DNA from 2 places in the Pseudomonas sp. ASL8 genome. Region 2 is predicted to be linked to the other one. Evidence: predicted binding sites of a transcription regulator. Region 2 holds the regulator's gene; the other holds the start of a gene.
What was found. The regulator sigma-54, encoded in region 2, starts transcription at its own class of promoters, with help from an activator protein. The targets are predictions, from matches to a motif close to ANTGGCATNNANNTTGCTNT.
Positions count from the first base shown of each region.

Region 1: a site for sigma-54 is predicted at 4,519-4,538, ahead of glnA (glutamate--ammonia ligase). Genes of this name have one in related genera too.

Region 1 covers NZ_CM155278.1:1,407,757-1,416,668, forward strand. Annotated here, with positions in the region: gene AC1MEA_RS06325 (glycine zipper domain-containing protein) at 130-618, shown strand; gene typA (translational GTPase TypA) at 889-2,709, opposite strand; gene thiI (tRNA uracil 4-sulfurtransferase ThiI) at 2,850-4,304, opposite strand; gene glnA (glutamate--ammonia ligase) at 4,637-6,043, shown strand; gene AC1MEA_RS06345 (chorismate mutase) at 6,201-6,785, shown strand; gene AC1MEA_RS06350 (cupin domain-containing protein) at 6,980-7,402, shown strand; gene AC1MEA_RS06355 (DUF4124 domain-containing protein) at 7,432-7,956, shown strand; gene AC1MEA_RS06360 (DUF4124 domain-containing protein) at 7,979-8,599, shown strand; gene glnL (nitrogen regulation protein NR(II)) at 8,893-8,912, shown strand, end outside.
Region 2 covers NZ_CM155278.1:2,473,488-2,482,399, reverse strand. Annotated here, with positions in the region: gene mlaE (lipid asymmetry maintenance ABC transporter permease subunit MlaE) at 1-780, opposite strand, end outside; gene AC1MEA_RS11335 (ATP-binding cassette domain-containing protein) at 780-1,589, opposite strand; gene AC1MEA_RS11330 (KpsF/GutQ family sugar-phosphate isomerase) at 1,907-2,881, shown strand; gene kdsC (3-deoxy-manno-octulosonate-8-phosphatase KdsC) at 2,881-3,417, shown strand; gene lptC (LPS export ABC transporter periplasmic protein LptC) at 3,427-3,999, shown strand; gene lptA (lipopolysaccharide transport periplasmic protein LptA) at 3,986-4,528, shown strand; gene lptB (LPS export ABC transporter ATP-binding protein) at 4,528-5,253, shown strand; gene AC1MEA_RS11305 (RNA polymerase factor sigma-54) at 5,440-6,936, shown strand; gene hpf (ribosome hibernation-promoting factor, HPF/YfiA family) at 7,017-7,325, shown strand; gene ptsN (PTS IIA-like nitrogen regulatory protein PtsN) at 7,338-7,799, shown strand; gene rapZ (RNase adapter RapZ) at 7,802-8,659, shown strand; gene AC1MEA_RS11285 (HPr family phosphocarrier protein) at 8,676-8,912, shown strand, end outside.

The DNA.
Region 1 (8,912 bases), 1.1 Mb from region 2:
CAACTAAAGTTCCCGTTAAAAAACAGCATGTTAGTGTTTTCTTATAATACGGGTTACTCGTCGGATTTAGATTGTAGCAATACTGACATGGCCTCAGGATCGCGCCGTCATCCCTATGAGGTTCCATACATGAAGTATTCCTCGATTCTGTTGTTGTCTCTCTCCCTGGCCAGTGGTTTTGCCTCAGCTGGCGGCACCGCTGAAGCCGGCGTGGGCGGTGCATTGGGTGGGGTACTCGGTTCGGTTGTCGGCCAACAATTGGGCGGCAGCACAGGTTCAGCGATTGGCGCTGGCCTAGGCGGTGCGGCAGGTGGCGCAGTGGGAGCAGACCGTCGCAACCGTGGTGAAGCAGCTATCGGTGGTGGCTTGGGCGCGGCAGGCGGTAACGTGCTTGGCCGCAGCGTCGGCGGCACTACCGGCAGCCTGATCGGCGCAGCAGCCGGTGGCGGCGCAGGTGGTGCTCTTGGTAACTACATGGGCAACGAAAGCCGCGACGATGGTCGTGACGACCGCCGCTACCGTGGTCGCGATGACCGTCGTGATTACCGTGGCGACCATCGCGGTCGTGGCCATGCCTATGGTCATCGCAAACATTGGGATCACGATCGTCGCCGTTGAGTGATCGCACGTGTCGCTACATTGCCGCTGGCTGCACTCCCCTGCAGCCAGCGCTGCTTTAAAGTCCGCTAAAACCAACCCTCTAATCAACACCGGTCGCCTGCCCGCTGGGAAGCCGTGTCGGTCATATACAGTCTAATTAGCGTTCGAGTGGGCCAACTCCGTTAAACCTGACGCGCCACTCTTACAGTCTTTCTGACATTGCCCAGACAAACAAAAACGCCCCCGACCTTGCGGTCGGGGGCGTTTTTTTAACAGCTAACTAATGAATCAGTTGCCGTTTTTCTTGGCAGAGCGGGTACGCTCGCTTTCGCCAAGGATTTTCTTACGCAGACGGATCGACTTCGGCGTTACTTCGCAGAGTTCGTCTTCTTGAACGAATTCCAGCGCTTGTTCCAAAGTGAAGCGGATAGGCGGAACCAAAGCAATGGTTTCGTCTTTACCGGAAGCACGCATGTTGTCAAGCTTCTTGCCTTTGGTTGGGTTAACGCCCAGGTCGTTGTCACGGCTGTTGATGCCGACGATTTGACCTTCGTACACGTCTTCACCGTGACCCAGGAACAGCTTGCCACGCGCCTGCAGAGTTTCCAGCGAGTAGGTCAGAGCCTTACCGGTAGCAACCGAAACCAGTACGCCGTTCTGACGACCGGACATGTCGCCGGACTTCATTACATCGTAACGGTCGAAGATGCTGGTCAGGATGCCGGCACCGGACGTCAGGGTCAGGAACTCGTTACGGAAACCGATCAAGCCACGTGCCGGGATGTTGTACTCAAGGCGAACGCGCCCTTTGCCATCCGGAACCATGTTGGTCAGGTCGCCTTTACGGATACCGATTTGTTCCATGATCGCGCCTTGCGCAATTTCCGGCAGGTCGATGGTGACGTTTTCGTACGGTTCGTGCTTAACGCCGTCAACCATACGGATGATCACTTCTGGACGACCAACACCCATTTCGAAGCCTTCGCGACGCATGGTTTCGATCAGTACCGAGAGGTGCAGCTCACCACGGCCGGAGACTTTGAACTTGTCAGCCGAGTCGCCTTCTTCAACGCGCAGAGCAACGTTGAACAGCAATTCTTTGTCCAGACGTTCCTTGATGTTACGGCTGGTGACGAACTTGCCTTCTTTACCGCAGAAAGGCGAATCGTTTACCTGGAAAGTCATGGAAACGGTTGGTTCGTCAACGGTCAGCGGCTTCATCGCTTCGACGTTCAGTGGGTCGCACAGAGTGTCGGAGATGAACAGCTGGTCGAAGCCGCTGATGCAGACGATGTCGCCGGCAGCTGCTTCGTCAACGTCGATACGGTGCAGACCGTGGTGACCCATCAGCTTGAGGATACGACCGTTACGGCGCTTGCCGTCGATGTCGATAGCCACAACCTGAGTGTTCGGCTTGACGCGACCACGAGCGATACGGCCAACACCGATGACGCCCAGGAAGCTGTTGTAGTCCAGAGCGGAGATTTGCATCTGGAACGGACCGTCACGGTCGACTTTTGGAGCCGGTACGTGGTCGACGATGGCCTGGTACAGCGGGGTCATGTCTTCAGCCATATCGGTGTGCGACAGACCGGCAATACCGTTCAGTGCAGACGCGTAAACGACGTGGAAGTCCAGCTGCTCTTCAGTAGCACCCAGGTTGTCGAACAGGTCGAAGATCTGGTCCAGAACCCAGTCCGGACGTGCGCCTGGACGGTCAACCTTGTTGATCACGACGATCGGACGCAGGCCGGCTTCGAAAGCCTTCTTGGTCACGAAACGGGTTTGCGGCATAGGGCCGTCTTGAGCGTCAACCAGCAGCAGAACGGAGTCAACCATCGACATTACGCGTTCAACTTCGCCGCCGAAGTCGGCGTGGCCCGGGGTATCCACGATGTTGATGTGGTAGCCGTTCCAGTTGATAGCGGTGTTCTTGGCAAGAATGGTAATACCGCGTTCTTTCTCCTGGTCGTTGGAGTCCATCACGCGCTCGTCGTTGAGCTCGTTGCGCTCCAGAGTGCCGGATTGACGCAAGAGTTTGTCTACCAAGGTGGTTTTACCATGGTCAACGTGAGCAATGATGGCGATGTTACGTAGATTTTCGATCACTTGTGTATCTCGATCAGAGGATTCGGTCAGCTACCTATTGTAGGCAGCTATTAACAGTAGAGTCGGCGAAAGCCATGACGGCTTGACGACTGGCGTCGGGGGGCCGGTGACGCAAGCCACAGGCAAACAGCCCCGGGCACTTAGCTCGGTCGATAAACGCGCACATTGGCATGCCCCTCACTGAGCAAATGGTGGGCATGCAGGCGACTCATCACGCCTTTGTCGCAATACAACAGGTACTGGCGAGTTTCATCCAGTTCCTTGAAGCGGCTGTTCAATGCATAGAACGGCAGCGTCTGTATTTCAATGCCAGGCAACTCCAGCGGTTCGTCATGCTGAGCATCCGGATGACGGATGTCGACGATGACCTGACCGGCCAGTGCTTCACTGACTTCCTCGATTTCAATGTCCTGGCCCAATTCGTCGATAACGCGATCGATCGGCACCAGCTTGGCTTGTTCGAGCGCACGCTCGAGTACCGCCATATCAAACTGCTGTTCTTCATACTCCACGCGGTTGCGCTTGGCGTGGGTCTTGGGGTTGACCGAAATCACCCCACAATACTCGGGCATGTGCTTGGCGAAATCGGCAGTGCCTATATCGTAAGCCTGATCGATGATGTCCTGCTTGTGGCTGGCGATCAGTGGACGCAAAACCAGCTTTTCCGTGACCGAATCGATCAGCGACAGATTGGGCAGGGTCTGGCTGGAGACCTGTGAGATCGCCTCGCCTGTTACCAGCACATCAATCTCGAGCCGATCAGCAATACGGGTTGCTGCGCGCAACATCATACGCTTCAACACCACGCCCATATGACTGTTATCGACTTTACCGAGAATTTCTCCCAGTACTTCTTCAAACGGGACGCTGACAAATAGCACGCGTTGCGAGCTACCGTACTTCTTCCACAGGAAATGGGCGACTTCCATCACCCCCAATTCGTGGGCGCGACCACCGAGATTGAAGAAGCAGAAGTGGCTCATCAGCCCACGGCGCATGATCTGGTAGGCCGCGACAGTCGAATCGAAACCGCCGGACATCAGCACCAGCGTCTGCTCAAGCGCACCCAGCGGATAACCGCCGATGCTGTTGTGCTGACCGTGAATCACAAACAACCGTTGGTCGCGAATTTCCATGCGCACTTCGATTTCGGGTGCTTTCAGGGAAATTCCGGCAGCGCCGCACTGCTGACGAAGCTGGCTACCGACGTATTTCTCGACATCCATGGAGCTGAAACTGTGTTTGCCGGCACGCTTGCAGCGCACCGAAAACATTTTGCCGGCCAGCGATGCGCCGACGTGCTCTTTACACTTGGCGACGATGTCGTCCATATCGCCCAGCGGGTATTCATTGACCTGCAAAAAATGGGCGATGCCCGGCATGCAGCTCAGGCGCTCGATCATCTCCTGCAAGGCTTTCGGCTCGCTAACCCTGGTTTCAACCTCAAGGTTGTCCCACACGCCTCCCACCACCAATGCCGGGTCCAGATCACGGAGCACGGTACGGATGTTTTTGGCCAACTGGCGGATGAAACGCTTACGCACCGGCCGGCTTTTGATAGTGATTTCGGGGAAGACTTTTACGATTAGTTTCATGTAAAAAACGCGCGAGGTGCCAGCCGAAAAAGAGGGGGCAGGATTATAGCGGAAATTGTTCAAGGTTTAACCAGTTATCGTACAGTCAATATTGCACGCACCAAAAAAGACCGTCTGCCCGGCAATGCGCATCATATCGGTGCATCTAATTTTCGATTTATCAGCTTTAATGCGCGCAATGCCTGCGTTTGGCGCGAAAAACCCAAGTCGGGGCACTGGCATGCAATTTGCTCCCTTGTGAGGCAGGTTGCCTTGGCAGAGTATTCGCGCCGGCATCACCCAAATTCTAAGGGCCAAACCACTACGTGGCCCGAAGCCACCCGGAGGACACCATGTCGAAGTCGGTTCAACTCATCAAAGATCATGACGTTAAATGGATTGATCTGCGCTTCACTGATACCAAAGGCACTCAGCACCACGTGACCATGCCGGCTCGCGATGCGCTGGATGAAGATTTCTTTGAAATCGGCAAAATGTTTGACGGTTCCTCCATTGCTGGCTGGAAAGGCATCGAAGCGTCCGACATGATCCTTATGCCTGACGACAGCACTGCCGTGCTCGACCCGTTCACCGAAGAGCCAACCATCATCCTGGTTTGCGACATCATCGAACCTTCGACCATGCAAGGCTATGACCGCGACCCACGCGCCATTGCCCGCCGCGCCGAGGAATACCTGAAGTCCACTGGCATCGGCGACACTGTTTTCGTTGGTCCAGAACCAGAATTCTTCATCTTCGACGAAGTGAAGTTCAAGTCCGACATCTCCGGCTCCATGTTCAAGATCTTCTCCGAACAAGGCTCCTGGATGTCCGACCAGGACGTCGAAGGCGGCAACCGTGGCCACCGTCCAGGTATCAAAGGCGGCTACTTCCCGGTTCCACCGTTCGACCACGACCACGAAATCCGTACCTCCATGTGTAATGCCATGGAAGAAATGGGCCTGGTCATCGAAGTTCACCACCACGAAGTGGCGACTGCCGGTCAGAACGAAATCGGCGTGAAATTCAACACCCTGGTTGCCAAGGCTGATGAAGTTCAGACCCTGAAATACTGCGTACACAACGTAGCCGATGCCTACGGCCGTACCGCTACCTTCATGCCTAAGCCTCTGTATGGCGACAACGGTTCAGGTATGCACGTACACATGTCCATCTCCAAAGATGGCAAGAACACCTTCGCAGGCGAAGGCTATGCCGGCCTGTCCGATACCGCCCTGTTCTTCATCGGCGGCATCATCAAGCACGGTAAAGCACTGAACGGCTTCACCAACCCGTCGACCAACTCCTACAAGCGTCTGGTCCCAGGTTTCGAAGCACCGGTAATGCTGGCCTACTCGGCTCGCAACCGTTCCGCTTCGATCCGTATTCCTTACGTGTCCAGCCCTAAAGCTCGCCGTATCGAAGCTCGCTTCCCGGATCCAGCAGCTAACCCGTACCTGGGCTTCGCTGCACTGTTGATGGCTGGCCTGGACGGCATCCAGAACAAAATCCACCCAGGCGACGCTGCTGACAAAAACCTGTACGACCTGCCGCCTGAAGAGGCGAAAGAGATCCCACAAGTTTGCGGCAGCTTGAAAGAAGCCCTGGAAGAGCTGGACAAAGGTCGTGCGTTCCTGACCAAAGGCGGCGTATTCAGCGATGACTTCATCGACGCTTACATCGCTCTGAAAAGCGAAGAAGAAATCAAAGTACGCACCTTCGTACACCCACTGGAATACGAGCTGTACTACAGCTGCTAATCCAGTTACGTCAGCCGCATCGACGTAATAGAGGCCTCCTTCGGGAGGCCTTTTTTATGCCTGATATTTTCTAACAATTGGCTTCTGGCGTTAAACACAACCTGTCGCGTTAACTCTCTGGCTTTATCACGTCGCCGAATCAGCCAGAGGTCTACCCATGTCGAATTCACATCGACTGCCGCATGTGTCTCTTCTATGTGCGGTCATAGTCAGCATAAGCGCCTGCGCCAATACGCCCACGCCCTCTCAACCGCCGGACTCTCTGGCGCCCTTGATCCAGACTATCAGTGAACGCTTGAGCATCGCCGATCAGGTCGCACTCACCAAATGGGACAGCGGCAAACCGATCCAGGACAGCCTGCGCGAACAACAGGTCATCGCCAACGCTGCAAAGCTGGCCCCGGCCTACAAGCTCAATGCCGAAGAAGTCAGTCAATTCCTGGCGGCGCAAATCGAGGCGAACAAGCTGGTGCAGTACACGCTACTGGCCAATTGGCGCGCGGTAGGCAAGGCGCCGAATACAGCGAGACCGGACCTGGTCAATCAAGTCCGTCCACAGCTAGACCGACTGCAAATTCGATTGTTGCAAAACTTCGCGGACTTCGCGCCCTATCGGCACGATCCACAATGCCCGACCTGGCTGAACCAACAACGACAGCTCCAGGCAAACGACGCCATCCATGACATCGCGCTGGGGCGTGCAGTCGGAGAGCTTTGTGTCATCACCCAGCAGCCCCGCTGACAAGACTGTTATAGCTAACCCCTCGGGTTTGGAGAACCCGCTTTAGCATGAAAATACGACGCTGAGTCCCCATTGCATAACTTCGTATTTCCGACATTTTCTGCAATTCTTGAAGGCTGGTTTGTGACCCCGATCATGACGTTTACTCGGCTGCGCTCAGGGCATTTCGCCCTGGAAGACCGAGGAAATTGAATATGATCAAACAGACCCTGCTCTCCCTAAGCCTCTTAACACTGGCTGGTACGGCCAACGCCCAGATGAAGCCAGCTATTGAGTCGACGATCCTTTTGCAGAGTTCATCATCCTGGGACGGCACGCCCTATGTTACCTACCCACAAGGACAGCCAGAGCTGACTGTTCGAAAAGTAACCATGGCACCCGGCAGCAGCTTCGATTGGCATTCCCACCCAATGCCGGCAGCCGGTTATGTGGTCTCGGGCGAGTTGATCGTTCAAGCGCGGGATAGCGATAAAACCGTAACATTGACAGCCGGACAGGTTTTACCTGAAATGAATAACATTGTTCACCGCGGCCTCAGTGGCAATAGCCCCACCGAACTCATTGTGTTCTATGCTGGCACCCCCGGCATGCCGATATCGGTGGAGCCCGTCAACTAAAACCCGCGCTATTGCCATTGGACGATTCCATGCATCGAAGCTTTATATTTCTGCTGCTGTTGATCGCCTTGCCCGCCGCAGCGCAGATATATAAATACATCGACGCCAATGGCAATCCCGCCTACAGCAATCAACCACCCGACGACACGCCAAGTGAAACCGTGCAGTTGCCGCCGCTGAACAGTGTCGATACCAAGAAGCCTGCCGCTCAGCAAAACAGCCCCACAACCAGCGCCAATCAGGGTCAGTCATCCGACGCCTATGGCGTGCTGACGCTGAGTGACCTGCCGACCGATGAAGCACTGCGCGCCAACAACGGCACCTTCACGATTGGCGTCCAGCTGCAACCGCGCCTGCAACCCGGGCACCTCTTGCAACTGGTGCTCGACGGCAACGCTTACGGACAACCCAGCAACGTCCCACGGCTCCAGGTAGTGAACATTGACCGAGGGGAACACAGCCTGGCGGTCCGCGTAATAAACGACCAGCAGATCATCCAGCAAAGCCCGACCGTCACGATCACCGTGCAGCGCGTCCATCTCGGTAAACCTTAAGATGCCCTCCCGACCAAACCCTGTGCGCAGCTTCTTATTGCTGTGCCTGCTATTGATCGCGTTGCCAGCGGCTGCCGATGTCTATACCTACGTCGATTCGCAAGGCAATCGGGTGTTCACCGACCAGGCGCACCCTGGCAACGCGCGTCGCGTCGAGATCCCGCCCAGCAATATGAGCTCCCAGCCACGCAAGCACGCCGTGCAGAAAGCCCACGCCCCCGCAAAACCCGCGCCCATATTCCGCTACCAACTCCTGCGGATCCTGGTGCCCGAGCCGGACGCAACGGTGCGCAGCATGACGGGCGAACTGATCGTCAGCGTCAGCAATGACCCGGCCCTGCAAAACGGTCACACGTATCGCTTGCTGGTCGACGGCCAACCGTACGGGCAAGCAGGTCGCAGCCCGGTGTTCCCGCTGATCAACATTGATCGCGGCACGCACCAGTTGGCCGTCGAGATTCTGGATGAAACGGACCGCATCGTAGAGCGAACACCCAACCAGCCCTTCCATATGTTGCGCATCACCCTGGCGCAAAAGCGTCTGGCGCAGCCGTGCAAGGAAGCAGATTACGGCGTACGCCCCGAATGCGCCCTTGCTGACAAGCCCGCAGAGAAAAAAAGCAGCCTCCTGCCTTTCTTCTGACCACTCAACAGCGCAAGGCACTATATTGGTGCGATAGCTTGCAGCGTGATCGACGACGCCACCCATTTTGGTTCGAAAATCCCTGCGGAGAGCGGCCCGAGACGACCCAATGTCCGAAAAAAGCCCGATTTTGCGGGTTTGGCGCTTCTTTTCGGAGCCTTGGTTTGGTTTTTGCAGATTCGTACTATCTGTTCCGTATCAGCGGCTAAACCCATGCTGGCGAAGACCAACCAGCGCCTGCGATCCGGGCCCGCCTGGGGTTGCAATGTGCCAAAAGAGGTCAACGACAAGTAATGACTATCAGTGACGCGCT
Region 2 (8,912 bases):
CAGGGCAGTCAGAATAAAGTCCAGGCCTAAGATGGCCAACGAGGCATACACCACTGTTTTAGTGGTGGCACGACTGATCCCTTCCGAAGTGGGCTCGCAGTCGTAACCCTGAAACACGGCAATCCAGGTAACAACAAAAGCAAAGATTACGCTTTTAATAACGCCATTGAGCACATCATCCGTGAAAGACACGCTGTTTTGCATGTTTGACCAGAATGAGCCTTCGTAAACGCCCAGCCAGTCGATCGCAACCCACGAGCCGCACCAGATCCCGACCACACTGAAGATCATCGCCAACAGCGGCAGAGAGATGAATCCAGCCCACAGACGCGGCGCAACGATGTACTTGAGCGGATCGACGCCAATCATTTCCAGGCTGGACAATTGCTCAGTGGATTTCATGTTGCCGATTTCAGCGGTCAGCGCAGAACCCGCGCGCCCGGCGAACAGTAGAGCCGCAACCACAGGCCCCAACTCACGCAACAGGGTCAACGCAACCATCTGCCCGACGGCCTGCTCCGAGCCATATTTAGTCAGGATGTTGAAGCCCTGGAGTGCCAACACCATGCCGATGAAGCCCCCCGAAACCACAATAATCAGCAGGGACATGACGCCGATTGAATGCAGTTGCCTGACCAGCAGTTGAAAACTGCCGCCAATGCCGCCGCGGCCGAACAACACATGAACCAGAAATATGCCGGAGCGCCCCAGCACCGCAATGCTATCGATCGCAGCGTGCCCGAACAGACGAATCCGCTCCAGTAGTGACTTTCTGCGCATCAGCGCTTCCCCAAAAGTTCTTCGCGATAATCCGGTGCCGGATAGTGAAACGGCACAGGGCCGTCAGGGTCACCGGTCATGAATTGATGAATACGAGGGTTGTCCGAGTTCATCAACTCCTCGGGGGTCCCCTGCCCCAATACCTGGCCATCGCCGACTACATAGAGGTAGTCAGCGATACTCGCTGTTTCGGCAAGATCGTGGGACACCACAATGCTGGTGATCCCCAACGCATCGTTGAGCAACCGAATCAAGCGCACCAGCACCCCCATGGCAATCGGGTCCTGGCCCACGAAGGGTTCGTCGTACATAAGGATTTGCGGGTCAAGGGCAATCGCCCGAGCCAGTGCCACACGACGCTTCATGCCGCCTGACAACTCGTCGGGCATCAGCTCGATGGCGCCGCGCAGTCCGACCGCCTGCAATTTGAGCAGGACGATGTCGCGGATCATTTCTTCCGGCAACTCGGTGTGCACACGAAGCGGAAAGGCCACGTTCTCGAACACATCGAGGTCCGTGAACAAGGCGCCACTCTGAAACAGCACGCCCATTTGCTTGCGTGCGTCGAACAGGTCGCTGCGCGACAATTCCGGCAGATTCTGGCCGTTGACCCAGACCTCGCCTTTGCTGGGACGCAACTGCGCGCCCATCAAACGCAGCAAGGTCGTCTTGCCACAGCCGGAAGGTCCCATGATGCCGGTGACCTTGCCCCGCGGAATACGAATATCAACATTATTGAAAATGCTGCGCGTCCCGCGCATGAAGGTGACACCCTTCAGCTCGACCGCGTAGGCGTTATCGGCACTCATCTAAACTCCTTGCGATGCAGCCTCACACTCTGACGCCAGGTCCGTGCCGCAAGACACGCGCTGTGGCTGTCCGGGGGGCAGAACCGGCGGCGAACTATACCACCGCCCGCGCGTGCGGCCCACGGTAGAAGCCTCTTTCGTTAAGGTGTGGGACAGATAATTCGAACAATTGCGAAACGTCCTACAAAGGACACAATCAGTCCATGTGTACCTGACCTGATTTTTGGGCGTACGACAAAGTCGGACGATCAAGCGTGAGGGATTGAGCCATTACCGCTATAATCGCCGCCTTTTCATCAGGCTGACCGATTTTTGACATGAGCCAATCCAGCGACCTGATTCAAACAGCACAACGCACCATCCGCCTCGAAATAGAAGCCGTAGAAGGCTTGCTGGCCCATATCGACGCGGATTTCGTGCGCGCTTGCGAGATGATTCTGGCCGGCACAGGCCGTGTTGTAGTGGTCGGCATGGGCAAATCCGGGCACATCGGCAACAAGATTGCCGCCACCCTGGCAAGCACGGGCACCACCGCCTTCTTCGTCCACCCGGCTGAAGCAAGCCACGGTGACATGGGCATGATCACCCGCGACGACATCATTCTGGCGATCTCCAACTCGGGTTCGACCGCCGAAATCGTCACCTTGCTGCCGCTGATCAAACGCTTGGGCATCAAGATGATCAGCCTGACCGGCAACCCTGATTCGCCGCTGGCCAAGGCCGCAGAAATCAATCTCAACGTCTACGTCACGCAAGAGGCCTGCCCGCTGAACCTGGCCCCGACGTCCTCGACCACCGCCGCACTGGTGATGGGTGACGCACTGGCGGTCGCCCTGCTCGAAGCGCGCGGCTTTACAGCAGAAGACTTTGCCTTCTCCCATCCAGGCGGCGCGCTTGGCAGACGTTTGCTGCTCAAAGTCGAACACGTCATGCATACCGGTGAAGACTTGCCGAAGGTTCAGCGCGGCACGCTGCTGCGTGATGCGCTGATGGAAATGACCCACAAGGGCTTGGGCATGACCGCCGTTGTGGAGGCCGATGGCCGCCTCGCCGGGATATTTACCGACGGCGATTTGCGCAGAACCCTGGACCGCAGCATCGATATTCGCAAAGCGACCATAGACGAAGTGATGACACTCCATGGCAAGACCGCTCGCCCCGAGATGCTTGCAGCCGAGGCGTTGAAAATCATGGAGGACCACAAAATTGGAGCCTTGATCGTGGTCGACAAGAACGACCACCCTATTGGCGCCTTCAACCTGCAAGACCTGCTGCGCGCGGGGGTTATGTAATGAGCGAAGTGACGATGCAGGACCTGCTGCAACGCGGCAAGAACATCAAACTGGCCATTTTCGACGTCGATGGCGTGCTAACGGACGGCCGCCTGTACTTTCTCGAAGACGGCAGTGAGTTCAAAACGTTTAATACGCTCGACGGTCAAGGCATCAAAATGCTGATCGCCTCGGGCGTGCACACCGCTATCATCAGCGGGCGCCGCACACCGGTGGTCGAGCGCCGCGCGCAGAATCTGGGCATCCAGCACCTGTATCAAGGCCGCGAAGATAAACTGGTCGTTCTTGACGAACTACTTGCCCAACTCAATCTAAGCTATGAACAAGTCGCTTACCTGGGCGACGACCTGCCAGACCTGCCCGTCATTCGGCGCGTCGGCCTTGGCATGGCGGTCGCCAATGCGGCCAGCTTTGTCCGGCAACACGCCCACGGGATTACTCAGGCTCGCGGCGGCGAAGGCGCGGCTCGCGAGTTTTGCGAGTTGATCCTTAGTGCTCAAGGCAGCCTTGAAGCGGCCCACGCCGCCTACTTATAGAAGTCATTTATGCTGAGTAAAAAGATTCGCCGGTTTTTGATTCTGGGTGTGCTTGCGCTGATGCTGGCGGCGGCAGGCTACTGGAACATCAGCCCTGAAACCTTTCTGGAGCAGCGGGCTGCACCTGTTGACGCGGCCACCATCGATTTTTATGCGATGAATGCTCACAGCGTGCAGTTCCTCCCGGACGGCAAGCTTCAATACGACATGACCGCCGACAAGGTCGAGCATGTGCAGATTTCCGACATCACCCTGCTGACCAATCCGGACCTGCAACTGTATCGCGGCGCCCTCTTCCCTTGGCATGTCCAGAGCAAGAAGGGAGAAGTCTCGCCCGGCGGCACGGAGGTCGAGCTCATCGATTCGGTACGTATCGCACGCACTGACGAAAAAAACCGGACAACGATTATTACCAGCAGTCGAATGACTGTATTCCCACAGAAGCAATATGCGCAGACCGAGCAAGCCGTTAGAATCGATGGTTTCGGCGGTGTATCCACTGGCACGGGTATGAAAGCGTATTTGAACGACGGCAGGATGCACCTGCTGTCCAACGTAAGAGGACAGTATGAGGCTCGTTAAAACCCTCCCTTTTTTGCTCGGTTTGGGCGCAGCACTGGGAAGCGTGAGCGCCTGGGCTCTGCCGACGGACCGCGATCAGCCTATTCATATTCAGTCTGACGATGCGCAACTCGATGACAAGCAGGGCATTGCCACCTACAAAGGCAATGTCATCATCACCCAAGGCTCGATGAAGATCACCGGCAACACCGTGACCATCACCCGGACACCAACCGGTGAAGTCGACGTATTCACCGCCGTCGGCAATCTTGCTTACTACGAACAGAAACCTGCCGTCGACAAGCCTATCGTTCAAGCGTACGGCGTGACCATCCAGTACTTCGCCGCCCTCGACCGGATCATCCTGATCGACAAGGCCAAGGTCATCAACGACGGCAATACGTCCGAAGGCGAGAAAATCGTCTATGACACGGTGAAACAGATCGTCAATGCCGGCCGCGCCAACGGCGCCAAGGTGACGGCACCACGTCCGCGAATCGACATGGTCATCCAGCCGAAAAACAAACCTGCACCGCAGAAGGCTCCGTAATGGCGACGCTTAAAGCCCAGCATCTGGCTAAAAGCTATAAGGGTCGTCAGGTTGTGCGTGATGTCAGCCTGTCGATCGAGAGCGGGCAGATCGTGGGACTGCTGGGCCCTAACGGCGCGGGCAAAACCACCTGTTTCTACATGATCGTAGGGTTGGTCCAGGCCGATCAGGGCCGCGTCTTGATCGACGATCAAGACGTCAGCCATCAACCCATGCACGGTCGCGCACGCGCCGGGATCGGCTACCTGCCGCAGGAAGCCTCGATTTTCCGCAAGCTGTCGGTTGCCGATAACATCATGGCGATCCTCGAGACCCGCAAGGAACTCGACCGCACGGCACGTCGCAAGGAGCTGGAAAGCCTGCTGCAGGAGTTCCACATCAGCCACATACGCGACAACCTGGGCATGAGCCTGTCCGGTGGTGAACGCCGCCGTGTGGAAATCGCTCGCGCCTTGGCGACTTCGCCAAAATTCATCCTGCTTGATGAACCGTTTGCCGGTGTCGACCCCATTTCCGTCGGCGACATCAAGCAAATTATTTATCACTTGAAAGCCAAGGGCATCGGCGTACTGATCACCGATCACAACGTACGTGACACCCTGGATATTTGTGAAACAGCTTACATCGTCAACGACGGGCAACTGATCGCTGAGGGTGATTCAGAAACCATTCTGGCTAACCAACTGGTTAAAGAGGTTTACCTCGGCCATGAATTCCGCCTGTAAGTTCTGCGGTGTTTCGCTCTTCATCGGCGACGGACGCTAGGGTGCAGTGCTAACAAGAACATTAATTGTCATCACACCCTAGGCAAACACTTAGGTTTCAGGCATATAATTTGCTTAAGCTGGCGCTTCGGCGCCCTGTAGTGGATGGCGCATGTGCGCCGGCGAATAAGGTGTTAAGCCCCTGCCATGAAACCATCGCTAGTCCTGAGAATGGGCCAGCAGCTGACGATGACACCGCAGCTGCAACAGGCCATCCGCCTCCTCCAATTGTCGACCCTGGACCTTCAACAGGAAATCCAGGAAGCGTTGGAGTCGAACCCTATGCTGGAACGCCAGGAAGAAGGCGACGACTTCGACAATGCCGATCCGCTGGCCGACAACATAGAGAAACCCAATCCTGACGTGCAGGAACCCACCTACCAGGAGCCCGCCCCGACGGTGGACAACCTGGAAGAAGGCGACTGGAACGACCGCATCCCCAGCGAGCTGCCCGTTGATACCGCTTGGGATGACGTGTATCAGACCAGTGCCAGCAGCCTGCCCAGCAGCAACAACGATGATGACGAATGGGACTTCACCACTCGCACATCGGCCGGCGAGAGCCTGCAAAGCCATCTGCTGTGGCAATTGAATCTGGCACCCATGTCCGATACTGATCGATTGATCGCTGTCACGCTGATCGACTGCATCAACAATCAGGGCTACCTGGACGAGTCGCTTGAGGAAATCCTCGATGCCTTTGATCCGGAAATGGATGTCGAACTGGATGAAATCGAAGCGGTACTGCACCGTATCCAGCAATTCGAACCCGCAGGTATCGGCGCTCGCAACCTGAGCGAATGCCTGTCGCTGCAATTGCGTCAGCTCCCCGCGAAAACGCGCTGGCTGGCCGAAGCACAACGCTTGGTCGGAGACTTCATCGACCTGCTTGGCAGCCGCGACTACGCTCAGCTGATGCGGCGCATGAAGCTCAAGGAAGACGAGCTGCGCCAGGTCATTGAACTGGTGCAAAGCCTTAACCCGCGCCCCGGCTCGCAAATCGAGTCCAGTGAGGCCGAATACGTCGTGCCCGACGTGATCGTGCGCAAAGACAATGAACGCTGGCTGGTAGAGCTCAATCAAGAGTCCGTGCCCCGCCTGCGGGTCAACCCGCAATACGCAGGGTTTGTCCGCAGGGCCGACACCAGCGCTGACAACACCTTCATGCGCAATCAGTTGCAGGAGGCCCGCTGGTTCATCAAGAGCCTGCAGAGCCGCAACGAAACGCTGATGAAAGTGGCCACACAGATCGTCGAGCACCAGCGCGGCTTCCTTGAGTATGGCGACGAAGCCATGAAACCCTTGGTTCTGCATGACATCGCCGAAGCGGTAGGCATGCACGAATCGACGATTTCACGGGTAACCACGCAAAAATTCATGCATACCCCGCGCGGTATTTACGAACTGAAATATTTCTTTTCCAGTCACGTAAGCACCTCGGAGGGCGGAGAGTGTTCGTCCACAGCCATCCGCGCGATCATCAAAAAACTGGTTGCCGCGGAAAATCAGAAAAAGCCGTTGAGTGACAGCAAGATCGCTGGTTTACTGGAGGCACAAGGCATTCAGGTAGCCCGACGCACTGTCGCTAAATACCGCGAATCACTTGGGATAGCACCGTCAAGCGAACGCAAGCGATTGATGTAAGGGTGGCCGTACGCCGTAGCGTTCCAGTGGTAGGCATTCAGGCCTGCCTCTTTATGTACTGGCAACGAAGGAGACGCTGTATGCAAGTCAACATCAGTGGACACCAATTGGAAGTGACCAAGCCCCTGCGCGAATACATCGAGCTCAAACTCAAGAAGCTCGAAGGGCACTTTGACAAGATTACCAATGTGCAGGTCACGATGGCGGTCGAGAAACTGAAACAGAAAATCGAAGCCACGCTGCACATCCACGGTGGAGAGGTGGTCGCTAACGCAGAACATGACGACATGTATGCGGCAATCGACCTACTCACTGACAAGCTGGACCGACAATTGCTCAAGCATAAGGAAAAGCAGCAGAACATCCTAAAGGGTGCGACAGCTCGCTAACACCCACAACCCATGATCCGACTTGAAAATATCCTGACTGCCGGCCGTTCACTTGTGAACGTGCCGAGCAGCAGTAAAAAAAATGTTCTTGAGCAAATTGCCAAGCTGATCGGCCGTGAAACGGAGCTCGATTCGGATTTGGTACTCACGAGTCTTATCGCCCGCGAAAAACTCGGCTCGACCGGCTTCGGTAATGGCATCGCTATTCCGCATTGCCGGCTGACGGGCTGTCCGATGCCCATCAGCGCCCTTTTACACCTCGACACCCCCGTAGACTTTGACGCCATCGACGGCAGGCCTGTGGACCTGCTTTTTGTGCTTCTGGTCCCGGAAGCTGCCACCGATGAACACCTGGAGCTGCTGCGCCAGATCGCCAGCATGCTCGACCGCGCCGATGTGCGCGACCGCCTACGCAGTGCCCAAAGCGATGAAGCGCTTTATCAGGTGGTACTGGACGTGCAGAACGGCCACTGATGATGCGCATGATCATCGTCAGCGGCCGATCCGGCTCCGGCAAGAGCACCGCGCTGGATGTACTGGAAGACAACGGTTTCTATTGCATCGACAACCTGCCTGCGGGCCTGCTCCCGGAGCTGGCCGAACGTGCCCTGATTCATACTGAGCTGGCTCAGCCGCTGGTCGCAGTCTCCATCGACGCGCGCAACCTGCCGAGCCATCTGTCGCGCTTTCCCGAATTGCTGGAAGAGGTCCGCAGCCGCCACATCCAGTGCGATGTGCTGTACCTCGACGCCGATGAAGAAACCCTGCTCAAACGTTTCTCTGAAACCCGTCGTCGCCACCCCCTGAGCAGCGCCAACCGCTCGCTTGCCGAAGCGATACGTGACGAGAGCAACTTGCTTGGGCCGATCATCGATCTGGCCGACCTGAAAATCAACACCACGCACCTGAACCTCTATCAGCTCCGTGACATGCTTAAACTGCGCCTGCTGAACAAGCCGGAGCCGGGCACTGCGTTTCTGGTTGAATCGTTTGGTTTCAAGCGTGGCATGCCAGTAGATGCTGACCTGGTATTCGATGTGCGCTGCCTGCCCAACCCCTACTGGAAGCCGGAGCTGCGCGAACTGTCCGGGCTCGACCAGCCCGTGGCCGATTATTTGGCGGCACAGCCGGATGTCGAAGAAATGTTCCAGGACATCTACACCTACTTGAACAAATGGTTGCCGCGCTTTGCGGCCAGCAACCGCGCCTACGTGACTATTGCCATTGGCTGCACCGGCGGACACCACCGATCCGTCTACCTGACCGAGCGCCTGGGTCAGGTCTTGCAACAATCTCTCAAGAACGTTCAGGTCCGCCACCGCGACCTCAGCTGAAAGGACCTTCATCGCGATGCCCGTTCGTCAAATCACCATCATCAACAAGCTTGGCTTGCACGCGCGCGCCGCCGCTAAATTCGTCGGCGTCGCCGGAAGATTCCCCTGCCAGATCAGAGTAGGTCGCGCGCCCGACAGCATGGTCGACGGCAAAAGCATCATGGCCGTAATGATGCTGGCTGCAGGCAAAGGCACCGACATCCACCTGCACACAGAAGGTGAAGACGAGCAGGCAGCACTCGAAGGCTTGATC